DNA from 3 places in the Echinimonas agarilytica genome. Region 3 is predicted to be linked to each of the others. Evidence: predicted binding sites of a transcription regulator. Region 3 holds the regulator's gene; each other region holds the start of a gene.
The links. The regulator sigma-54, encoded in region 3, starts transcription at its own class of promoters, with help from an activator protein. The targets are predictions, from matches to a motif close to GTTGGCACGNNNNTNGNNT.
Positions count from the first base shown of each region.

Region 1: NAF29_RS06140 (CmpA/NrtA family ABC transporter substrate-binding protein) is a predicted target of sigma-54. The motif match lies at 1,332-1,350, and genes of this name have one in related genera.
Region 2: fliE (flagellar hook-basal body complex protein FliE) is a predicted target of sigma-54. The motif match lies at 1,580-1,598, and genes of this name have one in related genera.

Region 1 covers NZ_JAMQGP010000002.1:420,885-425,139, reverse strand. The annotation lists gene NAF29_RS06145 (sugar phosphorylase) at 1-1,053, shown strand, start outside; gene NAF29_RS06140 (CmpA/NrtA family ABC transporter substrate-binding protein) at 1,585-2,925, shown strand; gene NAF29_RS06135 (ABC transporter permease) at 3,065-3,970, shown strand; gene NAF29_RS06130 (ABC transporter ATP-binding protein) at 3,981-4,255, shown strand, end outside.
Region 2 covers NZ_JAMQGP010000002.1:67,386-71,640, forward strand. The annotation lists gene NAF29_RS04630 (sensor histidine kinase) at 1-150, shown strand, start outside; gene NAF29_RS04635 (sigma-54-dependent transcriptional regulator) at 154-1,530, shown strand; gene fliE (flagellar hook-basal body complex protein FliE) at 1,656-1,985, shown strand; gene fliF (flagellar basal-body MS-ring/collar protein FliF) at 2,001-3,725, shown strand; gene fliG (flagellar motor switch protein FliG) at 3,741-4,255, shown strand, end outside.
Region 3 covers NZ_JAMQGP010000001.1:680,590-684,844, reverse strand. The annotation lists gene lptC (LPS export ABC transporter periplasmic protein LptC) at 1-190, shown strand, start outside; gene lptA (lipopolysaccharide transport periplasmic protein LptA) at 168-689, shown strand; gene lptB (LPS export ABC transporter ATP-binding protein) at 695-1,420, shown strand; gene NAF29_RS02860 (RNA polymerase factor sigma-54) at 1,490-2,938, shown strand; gene hpf (ribosome hibernation promoting factor) at 2,968-3,255, shown strand; gene ptsN (PTS IIA-like nitrogen regulatory protein PtsN) at 3,258-3,707, shown strand; gene rapZ (RNase adapter RapZ) at 3,732-4,255, shown strand, end outside.

The DNA.
Region 1 (4,255 bases), on a different contig from region 3:
AGTGGAGTCAATCTATTCCGTTTAGACGCAGTTGCATTCCTTTGGAAAGAAGTCGGTTCAACATCAATTAACCTGCCCAAAACTCATGAAGTCATTCGGCTTTTGCGCTGCCTAATTGAGCACGCTCAACCTGATGCCGTAGTCATTACAGAAACCAATATTCCAAACCAGCAAAATCTAAGCTATTTCGGGAATGCCAACGAAGCCCACTGCATTTATAACTTTTCATTACCACCGCTATTGCTGAATACCCTTGTCACAGGGAACTGCCGTTATCTCAAACAATGGTTGATGAGCATGCCCCCTGCCCGTAACGGCACAGCATACTTTAATTTCATTGCGTCACATGACGGCATCGGGCTGCGCCCAGCTGAAGGGTTACTCAATGATGAAGAAATTAATCAATTGGTCAATACCATGTCTTCATTTGGAGGATGCGTGTCTTGGCGTAACGCGGAAAATGGTCAGCGTAAACCTTACGAAATTAACATTGCGCTATATGACGCACTGCAAGGCACCGTTAATGGCCCCGACCGCTGGGGTGAAGACCGCTTTATGTGTGCTCATGCCATTATGTTTGCGCTAGAGGGTATTCCGGGTCTGTACATTCATAGTTTACTGGCAACAGGTAATGACTATGAGAAACTGGAAAACACACAACATAATCGCTCGATCAATCGCCATCGCTGGCAAATAGAAGACTTAACGTCGCAATTGGCACGCAGCCATACGCAACATGCCAAGGTATTGGCTCGAATGAAGCACTTGCTCGCTTTACGCATCAAGCAAAAAGCGTTTCACCCCAACGCAACGCAATTTACGTTGCAATTAGGTGGGCAATTATTTGGCATATGGCGACAAAGTCTCGATCGCGAACAGAGTGTTTTTTCTGTCAGTAATGTATCGGATCAAGAACAGGTATTGAATTTAGCTGACATTAACTTAATTGATCTTCAGTCTTGGGTGGACCTGATATCCAATTCAACCATCGACGTTAGCGCCGGCACTATGATTCTGGCCCCTTATCAAACAGTTTGGATCACCAACCGCTAACCTGACTTGAAATGTCAGCATTCAAGCCCTGTATTTATCAGGGCTTTTTTCTGCCTTAAACATCACAAAATATCCCCACAAACGTGCACGCACAACTTTAGATCAAACCAGATCGAGATCACATTTAATGCAAATCACCATATTAGTGCACGCAATAACGCCCTGCTTCGATCCGTAAGTTGCATTTTAGGTGCATGAATTGCACATCTGATATTTTAAAAAGCGCACCCCAAACGAACAAAAAAACACAAGTGATTGTTTTTATTGTAATTTTAAAACATGGCACAGACTTAGCTATAGGTTATTCAACAAAGTTCTTGAATGCCTTCAAGTGTGGCATGCCATGAACCTACATATTTTAAAGAGCAAAGGCGCTCTCTAATTCAGTATTCATTGCTGAGATAGAGAGCGCCTTTTTCATTTTAAGAATGACTTATTACTATCTGATGGAGATAACACGTGTCCTTTATTAAAAACACATGGAAAAGCTTATCTAAAGTATCAAAGCAAAAGGCAGTGCTTGCATCTGCAATTGCTTTAGCCGCCTCTACTTTTACTGTAACCAGCACAACAGCTGAGGAACTAGGGTACCCAGAAAAAGAAGAGCTTAAGTTTGGCTTTATTAAACTCACTGATATGGCGCCCATCGCTGTTGCCTATGAAAATGGTTACTTCGAAGATGAAGGCCTTTACGTCACTATTGAAGCTCAAGCCAACTGGAAAGTGCTACTCAACGGCGTAATTGATGGCAGCTTAGACGGTGCTCACATGTTAGCCGGCCAACCGATTGCCGCGACAATGGGTTTTGGTACAAAGGCACACATCATTACGCCGTTCTCAATGGACTTAAACGGTAACGGTATTACAGTTTCCAATGAAATTTGGAAGCAAATGAAGCCAAACATTCCAAAAATGGCTGATGGCCGTCCAGTTCATCCAATTAAAGCTGACGCGCTCAAACCTGTTGTTGACAAGTATATTGCCGACGGCAAGCCATTTAACATGGGAATGGTATTCCCTGTATCAACTCACAACTATGAACTTCGCTACTGGCTAGCTGCTGGCGGTATCCACCCTGGTTACTACGCACCTCACAAAGGTGACTCATCAGGTACTATTGATGCAGAAGCACTGTTATCTGTAACGCCTCCACCGCAAATGCCTGCAACTCTAGAAGCTGGCACAATCTACGGCTACTGCGTAGGTGAACCTTGGAACCAACAGGCTGTATTTAAAGGTATTGGTGTTCCGGTCATTACCGATTACGAAATCTGGAAAAACAACCCTGAAAAAGTATTCGGTATCACCGCTGAATTTGCTGAAAAATACCCAAATACCACAGTTCGTTTAACTCGCGCGCTTATTCGAGCTGCAATGTGGTTGGATGAAAACAACAACGCAAACCGCCCAGAAGCAGTGAAGATCTTGTCACAACCTAACTATGTAGGTGCTGACTACGATGTGATTGCGAACAGCATGACAGGTACCTTTGAGTACGAGAAAGGCGACAAACGTGAAGTACCAGATTTCAATGTATTCTTCCGTTACAACGCGACTTACCCGTTCTACTCAGATGCAATCTGGTACTTGAGCCAAATGCGTCGTTGGGGTCAAATTTCAGAAGACAAATCTGATGACTGGTACATCGACATGGCGAAAAGCGTTTACCGCCCAGACATCTACACAACTGCTGCGAAATCTTTGATTGCTGAAAAATTAGCAGACGCAAAAGACTTCCCGAACTTCGATACAGAAACAGGCTTCAAGCCACCTCAAAAAGAGTTCATTGATGGCGTAGTTTACGACGGTACTAAACCAAACGCTTACATTGATAGCTTCAAAATTGGCCTTAAAACTGGCGACAAACTGTAAAAACCTGATACCTCGGGCGTAAAGCCCGAGGAAATCTGGAGATTAAATAATGACAACTATTACTAATAAGGTGGCCAAAATGACAGCACTTCAATTGAATTCGGCTCAATTCAAGTTGGCATTGAACAAAGTCACCAATATGATCGCTCTTCCATTGGTCGGTATCGCAATATTCTTGATACTTTGGTCAATGGCTGCTGATCGCATTGATACTTCTTTAGGTAAATTCCCTGGACCGTCAAACGTAGCAACACAAATGTCGACCCTTTACGACGAGCATGTTGCAGAACGCGTAAAAGCTGAAGCCTTTTACGAACGCCAAGAAAAACGCAATGCAGCGCGCTTGGAAAAAGACCCAACTTACGAAGCGAAGGTTCGTAACTACACGGGTAAAGAAACTTTCTTCGACCAAATCATTACCAGCTTAATTACCGTGATGAGTGGCTTCCTATTAGCCGCAATCATTGCAATTCCTCTCGGTATTGCGATCGGCTTGAACAAAACATTGAATACGGCCATTAATCCAATCATCCAGATCTTTAAGCCGGTTTCTCCACTCGCATGGCTCCCGTTAGTCACCATGGTTGTTAGTGCGTTATATGTATCGCAAGACCCCATTGTTCCTAAATCATTCGTCAATTCAATGATCACTGTAAGCCTTTGTTGCTTATGGCCAATGGTGATTAATACTTCGGTAGGCGTTGCATCGATAGACAGCGATCTGGTCAATGTAAGCCGAGTATTACGCTTACCCGCTTTAAAGCATGTACAAAAAATTGTGATTCCTGCATCTATTCCAATGATTTTCACAGGTATGCGCTTATCGCTTAGTGTGGCTTGGATGGTACTCATTGCAGCCGAAATGTTGGCGCAAAACCCAGGGCTTGGAAAGTTCGTTTGGGATGAATTCCAAAACGGAAGTTCAGACTCTCTGTCACGTATCATGACCGCTGTTATTGTCATCGGTTTCATCGGCTTCTTACTCGACAGAGCCATGCTTCAACTACAACGTCTCGCATCTTGGGATAAAGCGTCAGCGCAATAAGGAGAACACCATGAGTATTACTCTCGATATCAGTCAAATGGACATGGTCTTTCCAACTCCAAAAGGCCCGTTTACAGCTCTTAAAGGCGTTGATTTACAAATAAAAAAAGGCGAGTTCGTCTCTCTTATCGGTCACTCTGGTTGCGGTAAATCAACTGTATTGAACGTCGTTGCTGGCTTATATCAGGCTACAACAGGCGGTGTCATTTTGAACGGGCGCGAAGTGTCAGAGCCGGGTCCAGAACGAGCCGTCGTGTTTCAAAATCACTCGCTATTGCCTTGGCT
Region 2 (4,255 bases), on a different contig from region 3:
GGTTTAGCCGTAGTGAAAGCTGTGGTTCAGGCCCATCAAGGTGAATTAAAAATTCGTTCTCAAATGAACATAGGTACGCAGGTTTGCATTTGTTTACCATTGGTTGAAGGGCTACAAGCTCCTTTAGCGTCTGAGGTCGTAGGAGAATAACTTATGACAGCACATGTACTTGTAGTAGAAGATGATGCAGGTTTAAGAGAAGCATTGGTCGATACGCTCGAGATTGCAGGGTATCAATGCTCTGAGGCGACCAGTGGTGAAGAGGCGCTATTAGCGTTGAAGGAACCTGTATTCGATATTGTGGTATCGGACGTGCAAATGGACGGTATGGACGGGCTTGGCCTGCTGCGCTCTGTTCGAAGTTCATACCCACAGCTTCCCGTTTTGTTAATGACAGCATATGCCAATGTGCAAGATGCCGTTAAAGCAATCCAGGACGGAGCCACGGATTATTTATCCAAGCCATTCTCACCTGAAGTATTGCTAAATCAAGTAGGACGATACGCGCCCGTTACTCGCGTCGAATCCACCACGCCAATTGTGGCCGATGCCAACTCTAAGGCTTTGTTACAGTTAGCAGCCAAAGTTGCAAAATCAGACGCAAGCGTAATGGTGCTGGGCCCTTCGGGAACCGGCAAAGAGGTATTGGCCCGCTATATCCACGATTGCTCATCGCGAAGCACACAAGAGTTTGTTGCGATTAACTGTGCCGCGATTCCAGAAAACATGTTGGAAGCGACACTATTTGGTTATGAAAAAGGCGCGTTTACTGGCGCAATACAAGCGTGTCCAGGCAAATTTGAGCAAGCTCAGGGCGGTACTATATTGCTCGATGAAGTGACTGAGATGGATTTGTCGCTTCAGGCGAAGTTACTTCGCGTGCTGCAAGAAAGAGAAGTTGAACGTTTAGGTGGACGTAAGACCATATCGCTCGATGTGCGAGTGTTGGCCACCAGTAACCGAGATTTAATGCAAGCTGTAAGAGAAGGAAAATTCAGAGAAGATCTGTATTACCGTCTGAATGTTTTTCCACTGACTTGGCTGCCTTTATGTGAGCGTTCGGCAGATATTGTACCGTTGGCTCGTCACTTGATTCAAAAACATTGTCAGCACTCAGGTTGTGCGGTGCCCTCGATTACAGATGCAGCCATTGCCAAGCTTGGCAGTTATCACTGGCCTGGTAATGTGCGCGAACTGGACAACGTGATTCAACGTGCGTTGATTTTGCATCACGACAGAATAGATGCAGAAGATTTGATGATTGAAATGCACATGAGTCCTACAGCCAACGTGGCTTCAGTGGTACCGAGTATGCCCGCTCAACAGGCAAATGCATTGGCCGATGCTGCCATTGCTGCCGATGACTTAGGCAGTGAGCTGAGATCTCAAGAACACCACATTATTCTTAAAACTTTGGCCGAATGTGACGGGAAACGATCAGAAGTTGCAAATAAATTAGGGATTAGCGCCCGAACGTTACGATATAAAATTGCTAAGATGCGAGATAATGGAATAGAAATACCATATTAAAATCAAGCGTTTATGTTTTTAAGGCAGCTTTCGGGCTGCTTTTTTCGTTTTTGGCAAACTCTTTGCAATTATCTAGAGAACATTGTTTATTCCGCCAATATTTTGGCAGCGTGAGGAAATACATCATGAAAGTCATGGGAAGCGAACTACTCCAACAAATGCAAGGCATGCAGGTTGAAGCCGGTAGCAAAGTAATGACGCACGCTCCAATTGAGGCCAATAATTCCAACGCCGTTGATTTCGGCAACTTGCTCAAGAATGCAATCGATAACGTGAATGGTTTGCAAGGTGACGCCAAAGAGAAAGCAACTGCTTTTGAAATGGGCGACCGCTCTGTGTCATTAGGCGATGTCATGGTTGCTTCACAAAAATCATCCGTTGCATTTGATGCCACCGTTCAGGTGCGCAACAAACTGATGGAAGCGTATAAAGAAATCATGAGCATGCCGGTTTAATCGGGAGGATAGTCCGTGGCTGAAGCAGCAACCCCATCAACAGATCTTACCTTGTCAGACTCTTCAACTGAGTTAGCTGAGGTGGATGATCAAAAGTCGAGTTTCTTCGACAGCTTGAACAATATCGATTTGATTCGTCAGGTCGTGATTGTTTTATCCCTGGCTATTTCTCTTGCCTTGGTCATTTTCATTTTGATGTGGGCCTATGAGCCTGAAATGAGGCCGCTGGGTAAAATGGACACCGAAGAGCTCATCGAAACCTTAAACTTCTTGGACCAAAATAAAATTAACTACAATGTCGACGGCAGTGTGGTAATGGTTGAAAGCAGTGATTATCAAAACATTCGATTGATGATGACTCGCGCGGGTTTGATGTCAGAAGGTGAAACAGGCGACAACATTCTCATGCAAGATATGGGATTTGGTGTGTCACAGCGTTTGGAAGGCGAACGTCTCAAATTCAGCCGAGAGCAACAATTGGCAAAAGCCATTGAGTCACTCAATCCTGTTAAAAGAGCGCGTGTCCTGTTGGCAATTCCAAAAGAAAATGTGTTTGCTCGAAAAGTAAAACAACCCAGTGCGACAGTTGTTGTATCGTTATCTCGTGGTCGGAGCCTCACCCAAGAAGAAGTCGATTCGATCGTCGATATTGTGGCTTCAGCAGTGCATGCAATGGCGCCTGGACGCGTGACTGTAACAGACCAAAACGGACGCTTACTTAACTCTGGTTCACAAGATCCTCTGAGCATGGCGCAGCGTCGCGAGTACGAATTAGAACGTAAGCGTGAACAAGAATACATGGAAAAAATCGACACCATCATGATTCCTACCGTAGGTGTTGATAGCTATACCGCGCAAGTTGACGTGGACATGGACTTCACATCTGTGGAACAAACTCAGCGTGTATTTAACCCAGACTTACCCGCCGTACGCTCGGAAATGACGGTTGAAAATATGAATTCGGGAGATCTCGCGGTCGGCATTCCTGGTGCGCTAACGAATCAACCTCCATTGAATGCCGATATTCCAGAAAATGCAGTGGGGGAAGGGGCTGCTGAGCGTGCAACACCCACAAGTCATCACAAAGAAGCCACACGAAACTATGAGCTAGACACAACAGTCAGTCACACGCGTCAACAAGTGGGTGTGATTAGACGTTTGAGTGTGTCTGTTGCAATTGATCATACGCGCGGTTTTGATGCAGAAGGAAATCCAACATTAGAGTCTCGCTCTGATGCTGACTTGGCAAGTATTAAGCGTTTACTTCAAGGCGGATTAGGGTTTTCTCTCCAACGCGGTGATACGCTAGAAGTCGTCTCTGTACCATTTGTACGCACTGATTTTGAAATGACGCCAGAATTACCCTTCTATGAAACGGAGTGGTTTAAGTACTTGTCCAAATGGCTCCTATTGTCATTCATTTGTGTTGCGCTTATTTTGGGGGTGATGCGTCCAATGCTTAAACGCCTCACGGGATCTGATACAGATGGACAAGAAGATGCAATGCTGATGGACGGCCCTGTAGCCGGACAACTCGACGACACCATGCTTGCAGCGCAAGAAGCCTTATTAGAATCTGATAACGACGAACTGATTAGCACGCTCACTAGTGGTAGACTTGAATTACCCGATTTACACCGTGATGAAGATGTGCTCAAAGCTGTTCGAGCCCTTGTGGCGAACGAACCTGAGCTAGCGGTGCAAGTTGTGAAAGGCTGGCTCGACGACAGCTCTAATTAAGGCGGGGGATAAATCATGGCTACAATTGCAGCGACCGAAGAGACAGATCCAGAACTAAAAGATGTGTCTGGTTTTGACAAAGCGGCAATCCTACTTTTAAGTTTGACTGAAGAAGACGCCGCGGGCATTTTGCGCCAGCTTGAACCCAAACAGGTTCAAAAAGTAGGTATGGCAATGGCGGGCATGAGCGATTTTACGCAAGAACGTATTACCGCTGTTCACAAACTGTTCCTAGCCGACATTCAAAAGTACTCTTCCATCGGTGTCGACAGTGCAGACTTTATTCGCAATGCATTGACCAAAGCATTGGGCGAAGACAAAGCTGGAAACTTAATCGATCAAATTATTTTGGGCGGCGGTTCAAAAGGTATGGACTCGTTGAAGTGGATGGATGCGCGCCAAGTAGCAAGCATCATTCAAAACGAGCACCCGCAAATTCAAACCATTGTGATGTCATATCTCGAACCAGAGCAGTCGGCAGAAATCATGTCGCAGTTCCCAGATAAAGTGCGTTTAGACTTAATGATGCG
Region 3 (4,255 bases):
TCAAACAATTACAACACCTTATCTGGTGCTCGAAATTGACTCCAATCAGATGCATACTGATGAGAAAGTCATCGCCCTTGGCCCACACATTGAGATGCAAGGTGTTGGTCTTCAAGCAGATTTAAATAAGCAGGACATAGAAATTCTGCAAGATGTGGAAGCATTTTATGAACAAACTCCAGCGAATTAGTGCCGCAGCATTAATAGCCATATGTCCTTTTTCTTATGCCGTAAAGAGCGACTTCTCTGAACGAGTTGTGATTGAATCAGAGCGGCAAACCATTGATATGAAGTCAAATGTTGTGACGTATATTGGTGATGTCAAAGTGACTCAAGGAACATTGCAGATATTTGCAGATACACTGACTATCTTGAACGCAACCGAAGAAGGCCAACAAGTCTTGGTCGCGAACGGAAAGCCTGCAAATTACAGCCAAATCCTTGATAATGGCAAAGCAATGGATGCTCAAGCGTTGCGAGTTCGATATGAGCTTGGAGAACGTATTTTGTTGCTCACCGGTGAAGCTCAACTAACTCAAGAAGATAGCTTGGTAAAGGGTGACAAGATTCTCTACAACCTTGAACAGCAATTACTCGAAGCAGATAGCAAAGACGATGGCTCTGCTCGCGTGACAACGATCTTCATTCCAGATCAAGTCCAAGAACAACTCGACGACCAAAAGAAATAGTCTGCATGGCATTATTAGAAGCAAAAAATCTCGCAAAGTCTTACAAGCGCCGTCAAGTGGTTAAAGATGTTTCGTTGAAAGTTGAACCAGGGCAAATTGTGGGTCTTCTGGGGCCTAATGGCGCAGGTAAAACCACCACCTTTTATATGGTGGTGGGGCTTGTTCAAGCCGAAAAAGGCATTATTGAGCTCAACGGTGAAGATATTTCCTTGGCGCCCATGCATGAGCGTGCCCGAAAAGGCATCGGCTATTTGCCCCAAGAGTCGTCCATTTTTCGCAAGCTCAGTGTACGCGACAACATTATGGCTATTTTAGAGACGCGCAAAGACCTCTCTACCGAGCAACGAGAGGAAGCTCTCGACTCTTTGCTGGAAGAATTTAATATTGGCCATATTGCCCAAAGCAAAGGCATGAGCCTTTCTGGGGGGGAACGACGCAGAGTTGAAATTGCACGAGCGCTTGCCGCTGAACCCAGTTTTATCTTACTCGATGAGCCTTTTGCCGGTGTCGACCCTATTTCAGTATCGGATATTAAAAAGATCATTGAACACCTCAAAACTCGAGGTTTAGGGATATTAATTACGGATCATAACGTTCGTGAAACACTATCCGTTTGTGAGTACGCTTACATCGTGTCACATGGCGAATTGATTGCGACAGGTTCTCCGGAACAAGTTTTAGCAAATCAACACGTTCGAGATGTGTACTTAGGTGAGCAATTCCAGCTATAGTAGCTTAACGTAACCCACGGATACTGCTCATTTTGCAGCCACCGTTACACAGGAAGAGTCGGAGACTAGATGAAACCATCGCTCCAGCTTAAATTTGGCCAACAGCTGACTATGACGCCGCAATTGCAGCAAGCCATTAGGCTTTTGCAATTGTCGACTTTAGATCTGCAACAGGAAATTCAAGAAGCTTTGGATAGCAATCCACTCCTTGAACAATCCGAAGAAGAAAATTCATCTTCAGCAGATTCAGATGTCAGCTTGGACAGTATTGAAGCAGATAGTAGTACAGTTGATACTGCAGAAGCACTGCAACAAGATTCCATTTCGGAAGAAATGCCTATGGATACAACTTGGGATGAAGTTGTGTCAGCAGCCCCTGTGGCCTCAGCCGCCCCAATGCGTGAGGATGATGAAAGCTTTCAAGGTGAAACCACCGATTCATTGCATGCTCACCTCGAATGGCAGCTTGAATTAACTCCCATGACAGACACAGATCGTGCCATTGCCAGAACTATTCTTGATGGCATTGATGATGCAGGTTATCTCACTGTCACAACAGAAGATATTCTAGAAAGCCAAGGTAATGCAGAAGTTGAATTGGATGAAATTGAAGCCGTTTTAAAACGCATTCAGCTATTTGACCCAATTGGTTCGGGCTCTCGCTCCATCAAAGAATGTTTACTCATTCAATTGCGTCAATTTGGCACCGACACGCCTTGGTTAAAAGAAGCCATGCTAGTGATCAACAACCACATGGACTTACTTGCAAGTCGCGATTACCGCACATTGATGCGCCGAGCGCGACTCAAAGAAGACCAGCTTCGCGAAGTGATGCGCTTGATCCAAAGCCTCAATCCGCGTCCGGGCAGTGCCATTGTGGTCGAAGATAGCCAATACGTCATTCCAGACGTTTCAGTGATGAAGCGCAACGGCGTCTGGCAAGTCGAATTGAATCCAGATGCAGTGCCAAAAATTCGAGTCAATGAGCAGTACGCAGCTATGTCTCGTGGTGCTCGAAACACCTCTGACGGACAATTTATCCGTTCACACATGCAAGAAGCCAAGTGGTTCATTAAAAGCTTAGAAAGCCGTAACGAAACACTTATGAAAGTTTCAAACTGCATTCTGAAACGCCAATACGACTTTTTTGAGTACGGCGATGAAGCCATGAAACCCATGGTTCTCAATGATGTGGCCGAAGAAGTTGGCATGCATGAATCTACTATTTCGCGCGTGACCACGCAGAAGTATATGCACACGCCACGCGGTATATTTGAACTCAAATACTTCTTCTCCAGCCATGTGAGCACTGAAAGTGGTGGCGAATGCTCGTCCACTGCTATTCGCGCATTGATTAAAAAGCTGGTCGCAGCAGAAAACCCGGCAAAGCCATTAAGCGATAGTAAAATGGCTGAGCTACTCTCGGATCAAGGAATTAATGTGGCTCGCCGAACGATTGCTAAATATCGTGAAGCGCTCAATATTCCGCCATCCAACCAAAGAAAAAGTCTTTTGTAACAACAAGTACTGAGTGAGGAAACACGCCTATGCAACTAAACTTAACCGGTCATCATGTTGATATTACTCCTCCTTTACGTGACTATGTCACAGAGAAGCTGGCCAAATTAGAGCGCCACTTCGACAACATCACAAACGTCCATGTGGTGTTGAATGTCGAAAAACTTCGCCAGATTGCAGAAGCAACCGTTCACCTCTCGGGAGCGGAAATATTTGCGAACGCTGAAAGCGAAAGTATGTATGCGGCGATAGACTCGTTAGTCGACAAGCTCGACCGGCAGGTTATTCGCCACAAGGAAAAATTGCAGAAGCATTAATCATGAACATGCGAAGTATCCTGTCCAAGGACTGCACTTTCAGTGCAGTCCAATGTAGTAGCAAAAAGCGAGCACTTGAAATCGTAAGTGAAATCGCAGCGAAGCATCTCCAAGGACTCACCGAAAACGAAATTTTCGAGCGCTTTTTAGCACGCGAAAAACTAGGCAGTACCGGCATTGGAAATGGCATAGCCATTCCGCACGGCAGACTCCCGTCTGACGCCAGCAACGTCGCTATATTGGTTCAATTTGAATCCCCAATCGAATTCGACGCCATTGATAAAAAGCCAGTCGATATTATGTTTGCGATGCTGGTGCCCGAGCAAGACTGCAAACACCATCTCAAAACTCTTGCTTTAGTCGCTGAAAAATTAGGTCAAAAAAATACCTTAAAACAGCTCAGATGTGCCTCTAGTGCTGAAGACCTATATCAGGTTATTATCAACGCATAATCATTTATTAAAGTGCACTCTTACATGAAGCTCACCGTCGTTAGTGGTCGTTCAGGAGCAGGGAAATCTATTGCGCTCAGGGTTCTCGAAGATCTCGGGTACTATTGCGTTGACAATTTACCCATCGAACTTCTGAAGCCTTGGATCACCATGCAGCACAACCAGCACGAGAACGTTGCTGTGAGCTTAGACATGAGGAACTTGCCGAACGATCGTGCTCAGATCGAGCAATTGCTTAAAGTTCTTAAAACAGCCGTTCCCACCACTATTTTATATCTCGATGCCGATGACTCGATTCTATTGCGACGTTATTCTGAAACACGGCGCCGTCACCCGCTTACAAAAAATGAGCTTACACTGGCTGATGCAGTTGCCGCAGAGACATCTTGGTTAGAGCCGGTTCGAGAGCAAGCCGACCTATTTTTAGACACCAGCCACTCCACTATTTACGATTTTAGCGCAACACTTCGCGAACGCTTATCGGGCACATCAAAGGCTCCACTGGTGTTGGTCTTTGAATCATTTGGTTTTAAACACGGCACTCCCAA